2 regions of the Pseudomonas sp. GW821-FHT02H09 genome follow, and region 2 is predicted to be linked to the other one. Evidence: predicted binding sites of a transcription regulator. Region 2 holds the regulator's gene; the other holds the start of a gene.
What was found. The regulator FliA, encoded in region 2, starts transcription of late flagellar genes. The targets are predictions, from matches to a motif close to CTAAAGTTTNNNNNNNNNNNGCCGNTAA.
Positions count from the first base shown of each region.

Region 1: a site for FliA is predicted at 1,318-1,345, ahead of AC07VR_RS30715 (methyl-accepting chemotaxis protein). Genes of this name have one in related genera too.

Region 1 covers NZ_JBWKVA010000036.1:23,528-26,944, reverse strand. The annotation lists gene AC07VR_RS30720 (transporter) at 160-1,182, opposite strand; gene AC07VR_RS30715 (methyl-accepting chemotaxis protein) at 1,462-3,087, shown strand; gene AC07VR_RS30710 (hypothetical protein) at 3,212-3,417, shown strand, end outside.
Region 2 covers NZ_JBWKVA010000014.1:64,000-67,416, forward strand. The annotation lists gene AC07VR_RS19180 (chemotaxis protein CheA) at 1-162, opposite strand, end outside; gene AC07VR_RS19185 (protein phosphatase CheZ) at 190-978, opposite strand; gene AC07VR_RS19190 (chemotaxis response regulator CheY) at 1,009-1,380, opposite strand; gene fliA (RNA polymerase sigma factor FliA) at 1,547-2,287, opposite strand; gene fleN (flagellar synthesis regulator FleN) at 2,284-3,114, opposite strand; gene flhF (flagellar biosynthesis GTPase FlhF) at 3,234-3,417, opposite strand, start outside.

The DNA of each region.
Region 1 (3,417 bases), on a different contig from region 2:
GATAAAAAAATCCCGAACCGATTGCCCGGTCCGGGATTTTTTCAGTTGTTGAGCGAGGCTTGGAACAACTGCGTAAACAGCCAATACAAACTGCCCGATAGCCCCAGCCGCAACGCGATCCGTAGCAGCTGCTACAGGGATTGTGCAAGCCCGCTTGACTCAATAATCCTGGCGCTTGCGAAATGCCCAACGCCCGGCCAGCACGGTAAAGGTCGCCACCAGTGCCACCAGAATCCAGAAGCCCTCGGGGTCGCCCGAGAGCGGGATGCCACCGACGTTCATGCCAAAGAAGCCGGCAATGATGTTGATCGGCAGCGCCAGCACAGTGACCACGGTCAGGGTGAACAGGGTGCGGTTGCTTTGTTCGTTGAGGTTGGCGGCGATTTCTTCTTGCAGCAGTTTGATGCGTTCGCCCAGGGCCGTGAGGTCGTTGATGATCAGCGCAAACTCCTCCGTGGACTTGCGCAGCTCCTTGACGTCCTCCTTCTGTAGCCACTGCGGTGGGCGGTTGAGCAGCCGCAGCAACGACCCCGGTTCAAGCGCCAACAAGCGTTGCAGGCGCACCAGCACCCGGCGGTTTGTACCCAGTTCGGCGCGGTTGGTGGACAGGCGCGAGGACAATAGCTGGTCTTCGATCTGGTCGACGCTGATGCTGGTTTTGCGCACGATCTGGGTCAGCACTTCGCCCTGATCACGCAGCAGATGTACCAGCAGTTCCAGTGGCGAGCGAAAGCGTTCACCGGCCTTGACCGAGGAACGCAGCTTGTCCACTGAGTGCAAGGGTTGCAGGCGGGCGCTGATGATCAGGCGGCTGCGGGCGCAGACCCACAGGGTCGAGATGTCCGAAGACACCATGCTGCTCAGGTTGAACACCACATCGTTGACCACTGCCAGCAGCGCCGTATCGACGTGTTCGATGCGTGTAGAACGTGAACCTTCATGCAGCGCTTCGAAGAATTCTTCTGGCAAATCCAGATGGGTTTTCATCCAGCGCTCGCAGGCGGCGTGGGCCAGGTTGAGGTGCAACCAGAGAAACTCGTCTGTGTCAGCGGGTTGTTTCAAGCATTCCAGAGCCTTGGCCGAATCGATTTCACGGCCGCGTTCGCCGGGGCGAAAACTGAAACCGTAGAGCAGGCCGAACAGATCAGAGTCGCGATGGCGTTGGTCGATACTGTGGTTCATGGAGTCTCGCTGGCGGGAGGTGCCTGTAGGACGTTTCACAGGCTCACTTGAACCGCATCATGGCAAGGCTGTTTGACGGTTTTGTGACAGTTTGGCGACGCGGGCGAGTGAGCGATGACCAGTGGTCGGAACCCTTTAAAGAATGCGAACAGCGCGCCGATCACGCTCACGTAATCTTTCGTGTTTTGGCCATAGGCCTGGTTGTTGGTGACAGGGATGTCTAGACGTCATGCATGCCCCTAGATGGCCTGCTTTATCCCTGTCATGAGATCCCACTCGATGTTTTTGCAAAAATCCCTGAGAGCTCAAATTCTGGCAATGCTGAGCGGCAGCTTGATTGCGATGCTGTTGATTGCTCTGGCGTGCTTTCACTTTCTCTCCAGCGGTGTTCAGAGCTATCACAATCTGATCGAAGGCCCGCTGCACACCTCACAACTGATCGATGAGGCCAACCTGCAATTCAAAGTTCAGGTACAGGAATGGAAAAACGTCCTGCTGCGTGGCAAGCAGCCGGCTGACCTGGACAAGTACTGGACGCAGTTTGAAGATCGCCAGCGCGATGTTCAGGGCATTCTTGGCCAGCTGGCCAGCCAACCTGGAATCGATGCACAGCTCAAGACACGCATTGAGCGACTGCGTGAGGAACACCGGGTCTTGGGTACGGCCTATCAGAAGGGCCGCGACGCTTATCTGGCGGCAGGTGCTGATCCAACGGCCGGAGACGCTGCGGTCAAAGGCGTGGACCGCGCCGCCAGTGAACAAATGAGCGAGCTGGTCAACGAGTTACGCAAGCAAGGCACCGAGCAATCGACATTGATCAGCGCCAGCGCCGATCGCACTGTGCTGCTGGGAATTGTGGTGATGCTTGCTTCGGGCCTGTTGATCGGTCTGTTCAGCCTGTGGCTGGTCAACCGCCATCTGGTGGAGCCGATCCGCAAGCTGATCGAGTATGTGGCGCAACTCAGTCAGGGTCGCTTTGCCGAGCGGGTGGCGAGCAATCGTCAGGATGAGTTGGGCAAGCTGGCCGTTGCCGCCAATACGCTAAGGGATTTTCTCGCAGAAACCTTCAGCCATTTGCAGCGCAGTGCCTCGGATCTGGACAGTGCCAGCGGTGAGCTGAATTCCATTGCAAGCCTCATGACCCACGGTACCAACGAGCAATTCAACCGCACCGATCAAGTCGCCACGGCGATGAACGAAATGTCCGCCACCGCTCAGGAAGTCGCCCGCCACGCCGCCGACGCGGCGCGGGCTGCCGATGATGCCGATCACTCTGCTCGGCAGGGCGAAAAGGTCATGCAGGGGACGATTCACACCATCACTCAAATGCGCGGTGAAATCGCCAATACCGCTACGGTTATCCGGCGTCTGGAGGCCGACAGCGGGCGCATCGGCAAGGTGCTGGAAGTGATTCGCGGGATCGCCGAACAGACCAACCTGCTGGCGCTCAACGCGGCCATCGAAGCGGCCCGTGCCGGTGAGGCCGGGCGTGGATTTGCCGTGGTCGCGGATGAAGTGCGCAGCCTGGCTCAGCGCACTGCGGCGTCGATCATCGAGATCAATCAAATCATCCAGACTGTTCAAACCGGCGCAGTGGATGCGGCCCAGGCGATCGAGAGTGGCCAGTCGCGCAGTGAGGAAAGCGTCGAGCAGGTCACTCAGGCCGGTGCGATGCTGGAGCGCATCACTGTGGCGGTGGAAGCGATTCGCGACATGAACCGCCAAATCGCCACCGCCGCCGAACAGCAGACCTCGGTCGCCGAAGATATTTCGCGCAACCTCACCGAGATCACCTGCATCGCCAGTACCAACCTGGATAACGTGCAGCGCACCGAAGCGGCGAGCCAGAATCTGCACGGGTTGTCGGGGCAACTGAACGAGGTGACTGCACGTCTGAGTGCATGACCGGGCACCTCCAGGCGTGATTGTGTATCGGCTCGGTATCCGGGCCGGTACACGATAAATCTCAAGCTTGTACCGCTTACGTCGATGAGGAGGTTATCCCTAAACTCACATGGATCAACCACCCATGGTCAGTGTCACTTCCGTTTCGATCAATCAAAGCCTTTCTACAACGTCCAGCAAAACCACGATCACTGACAGTGCCGACACCAGCAAGACCGACAGCACCTCGTCAACGGCAGCAGGTAGCTCAGCCACCTCAGCCGCCACCGACACTTCGAAGGTCGCAGCAGGCGGTGCACCGGCGGCCAGCGGCAGCAGTACGAGCAGCAG
Region 2 (3,417 bases):
GCCCCCTTTTACAGTGTGAAAACCGCGAAAAATTGCGTTGAGCAAGTCCGCATCATCTGGTCGGCTTTCAAGCTCAACCAGTTGTTCGGACAGTTGCTCAAGAATCTCGCCGGCCTCAACCAGGAAATCCTGAAGGATCTCTTCATCGGCGCCGAAGCTCATGTGTATGGGTGCTCCTGATAAGTCGGCCTAAAATCCAAGGCTGGAAAGCAAATCGTCTACATCGTCCTGACCGGACATAACGTCTTCACGTTTATCGGCATGAATCTGCGGACCTTCACCCTGAGACAGATGTTTTTCCGGATCTTTTTCCGCGAGGATCGATTCGCGGTCATGTTCAATGCCCGCAAACCGGTCGACGTGACTGGCCATCAACACGAGTTTGAGCAGATTGCTTTCGACTTCCGTGACCAATTGGGTCACGCGCTTGATCACCTGGCCTGTGAGGTCCTGGTAATCCTGAGCCAGCAGGATGTCGTTGAGATTGCTCGACACGACACGAGTCTGTTGCTCGCTACGCGTCAGGAAACCGTCTACCCGCCGGGCCAGTTCACGGAACTCCTCGGCACCGACTTCACGACGCATGAACCGTCCCCAGTCCACGCTCAAGGCCTGAGCCTCGGTGCTCAGGCCATTGACCAACGGGGTGCTGTTCTCGACCAGGTCCATGGTGCGGTTGGCCGCAGCCTCGGTCAGCCTGACCACATAGGACAGGCGCTCAGTGGCATCCGTGATCTGTGAAACCTCCTCGGCTTGCGGCATGTGCGGGTCAATATGAAAATTGACAATTGCGCTATGCAGCTCGCGGGTGAGCTTGCCTACCTCTTGGTACAGGCCGCGATCACGGGTCTGGTTGAGCTCATGGATCAGTTGCACGGCGTCGCCGAATTTACCTTTTTCAAGGCTTTCGACCAGTTCGCTGGCATGTTTTTTCAGGGTCGATTCAAAATCGCCCAGTGAAGATTCGTTATGCTCCATAGCTCCCCCGTGGCGGACTGGCTCCGCATATCAACCGATGCGCTCGAAGATTTTTTCGATCTTCTCTTTCAGCGCCTGAGCCGTGAATGGTTTGACCACATAGCCGTTCACGCCGGCCTGAGCGGCTTCGATGATTTGCTCGCGCTTGGCTTCGGCCGTCACCATCAACACCGGCAGGTGCTTGAGCTTTTCATCGGCACGCACGTGGCGCAGCAAGTCGATACCGGTCATGCCGGGCATGTTCCAGTCCGTTACCAGAAAGTCGATGCTCCCGCTGTTGAGGACCGGAATCGCGGTAGTACCATCATCCGCCTCGACCGTGTTGGTGAACCCAAGGTCACGCAACAGGTTTTTTATGATCCGCCGCATCGTTGAGAAGTCATCAACGATGAGGATTTTCATGTTCTTGTCCAATTCGACCTCCAAGCAGTCTTAAAACGCGCCCAGCACCTGAACGCGCCATTCAATCAATTCGGCGTAACACTCAACGGTTGCATGGAGCACAACGGGCCGTGACCGGTGCGGCTACGCCATACCAGCCTCGTTCGCAGTGTCCCCACACTGCCTGTCAGCGCGCTCGCCACTCCCCCAAACGCCCCCGTAAACGGGCCGCGCACTGGCTGTGTAACTGGCTGACCCGCGATTCGCTGACTCCCAGGACCTCACCGATTTCCTTGAGGTTCAGCTCTTCGTCGTAGTACAGCGCCAACACCAGTCGCTCACGCTCCGGCAAATTGGCAATCGCGTCCGCCAACGCAGCCTGGAAGCGTTCATCTTCCAGATCACGCGACGGCTCGAGATGAGCACTCGCGCCATCCTCGTGCAGCCCTTCATGCTCGCCGTCCTGCAACAGATCGTCGAAGCTGAACAACCGACTACCCAAGGTGTCGTTCAAAATCCCGTAATAATCATCGAGACTCAATTGGAGTTCGGCCGCAACCTCGTGATCTTTAGCGTCACGTCCGGTTTTAGCTTCAATTGAGCGGATTGCGTCACTGACCATCCGGGTATTGCGGTGTACCGAACGTGGAGCCCAGTCACCTTTACGCACTTCATCAAGCATCGCGCCACGAATGCGGATCCCCGCATAAGTCTCAAAACTCGCGCCCTTGCTGGCGTCGTATTTGGTCGACACTTCCAGCAAGCCGATCATCCCGGCCTGGATCAGATCCTCGACCTGAACACTGGCTGGCAGGCGTGCCAGCAAGTGGTAGGCAATACGCTTGACCAGTGGCGCATAGCGCTCGATCAGCTCGTACTGGCTGTCACGTGCCGACGCCTTGTAGAGGTTGTACCCGCTGGCGCTCATAGCACCGGCCCTGCCGTTTGATGCACCAGCCGCTCGACGAAGAATTCCAGATGCCCGCGTGGATTGGCAGGCAGCGGCCAGGTATCGACTTTCTGAGCAATGGCTTTGAACGCCAGGGCGCACTTCGAACGAGGGAAGGCCTCATAGACCGCACGCTGCTTTTGCACAGCCTTGCGCACACACTCGTCGTAGGGAACCGCACCGACGTACTGCAAGGCTACGTCCAGGAAGCGATCCGTGACCTTGGTCAACTTGGCGAACAGATTGCGACCTTCCTGCGGGCTCTGCGCCATGTTGGCGAGCACACGGAAGCGGTTCATGCCATGGTCACGATTGAGCAATTTGATCAGGGCATAGGCATCGGTGATCGAGGTCGGCTCGTCGCAGACCACCAGCAGCACTTCCTGGGCCGCGCGAACAAAACTGACAACCGAATCACCAATACCGGCGGCGGTGTCGATCACCAGCACGTCGAGGTTGTCGCCGATATCGCTAAAGGCCTGGATCAGGCCGGCATGTTGGGCCGGGCTCAGATGCACCATGCTCTGCGTACCGGATGCTGCCGGGACGATGCGAATGCCGCCTGGCCCCTGAAGCAGTACATCGCGCAACTCACAACGCCCCTCGACCACATCGGCCAGAGTGCGTTTGGGTGTCAGTCCCAACAGAACGTCGACGTTCGCCAGCCCCAGATCGGCATCCAGCAGCATGACGCGCCGGCCGAGCTCAGCTAGAGCCAGGGACAAGTTCACTGACACGTTAGTCTTCCCGACGCCACCTTTGCCGCCGGTCACCGCAATCACCTGTACGGGATGCATGCTGCCCATGTTCTTTCTATACCTTGTCTTACTTAGACGGAGGCCACATAACTGGCTGCGCGTTCACCACTGAAACAATGCATGGCAGACCATCGATGTAGATTCACTGCAATCTATTCGTTATTACCTTAGCCGACCCGCTTGGTCGGGCTGTGGTAGAGGTCAGCGAACATATCAGCCATGGCTTCTTCGCTGGGTTCTTCCTGCATCTGCACACTCACGGCGCGACTGACCAATTGATGGCGGCGTGGTAAATGCAGATCATCCGGAATCCGCGGCCCATCGGTCAGATAAGCAACGGGTAACTCGTGA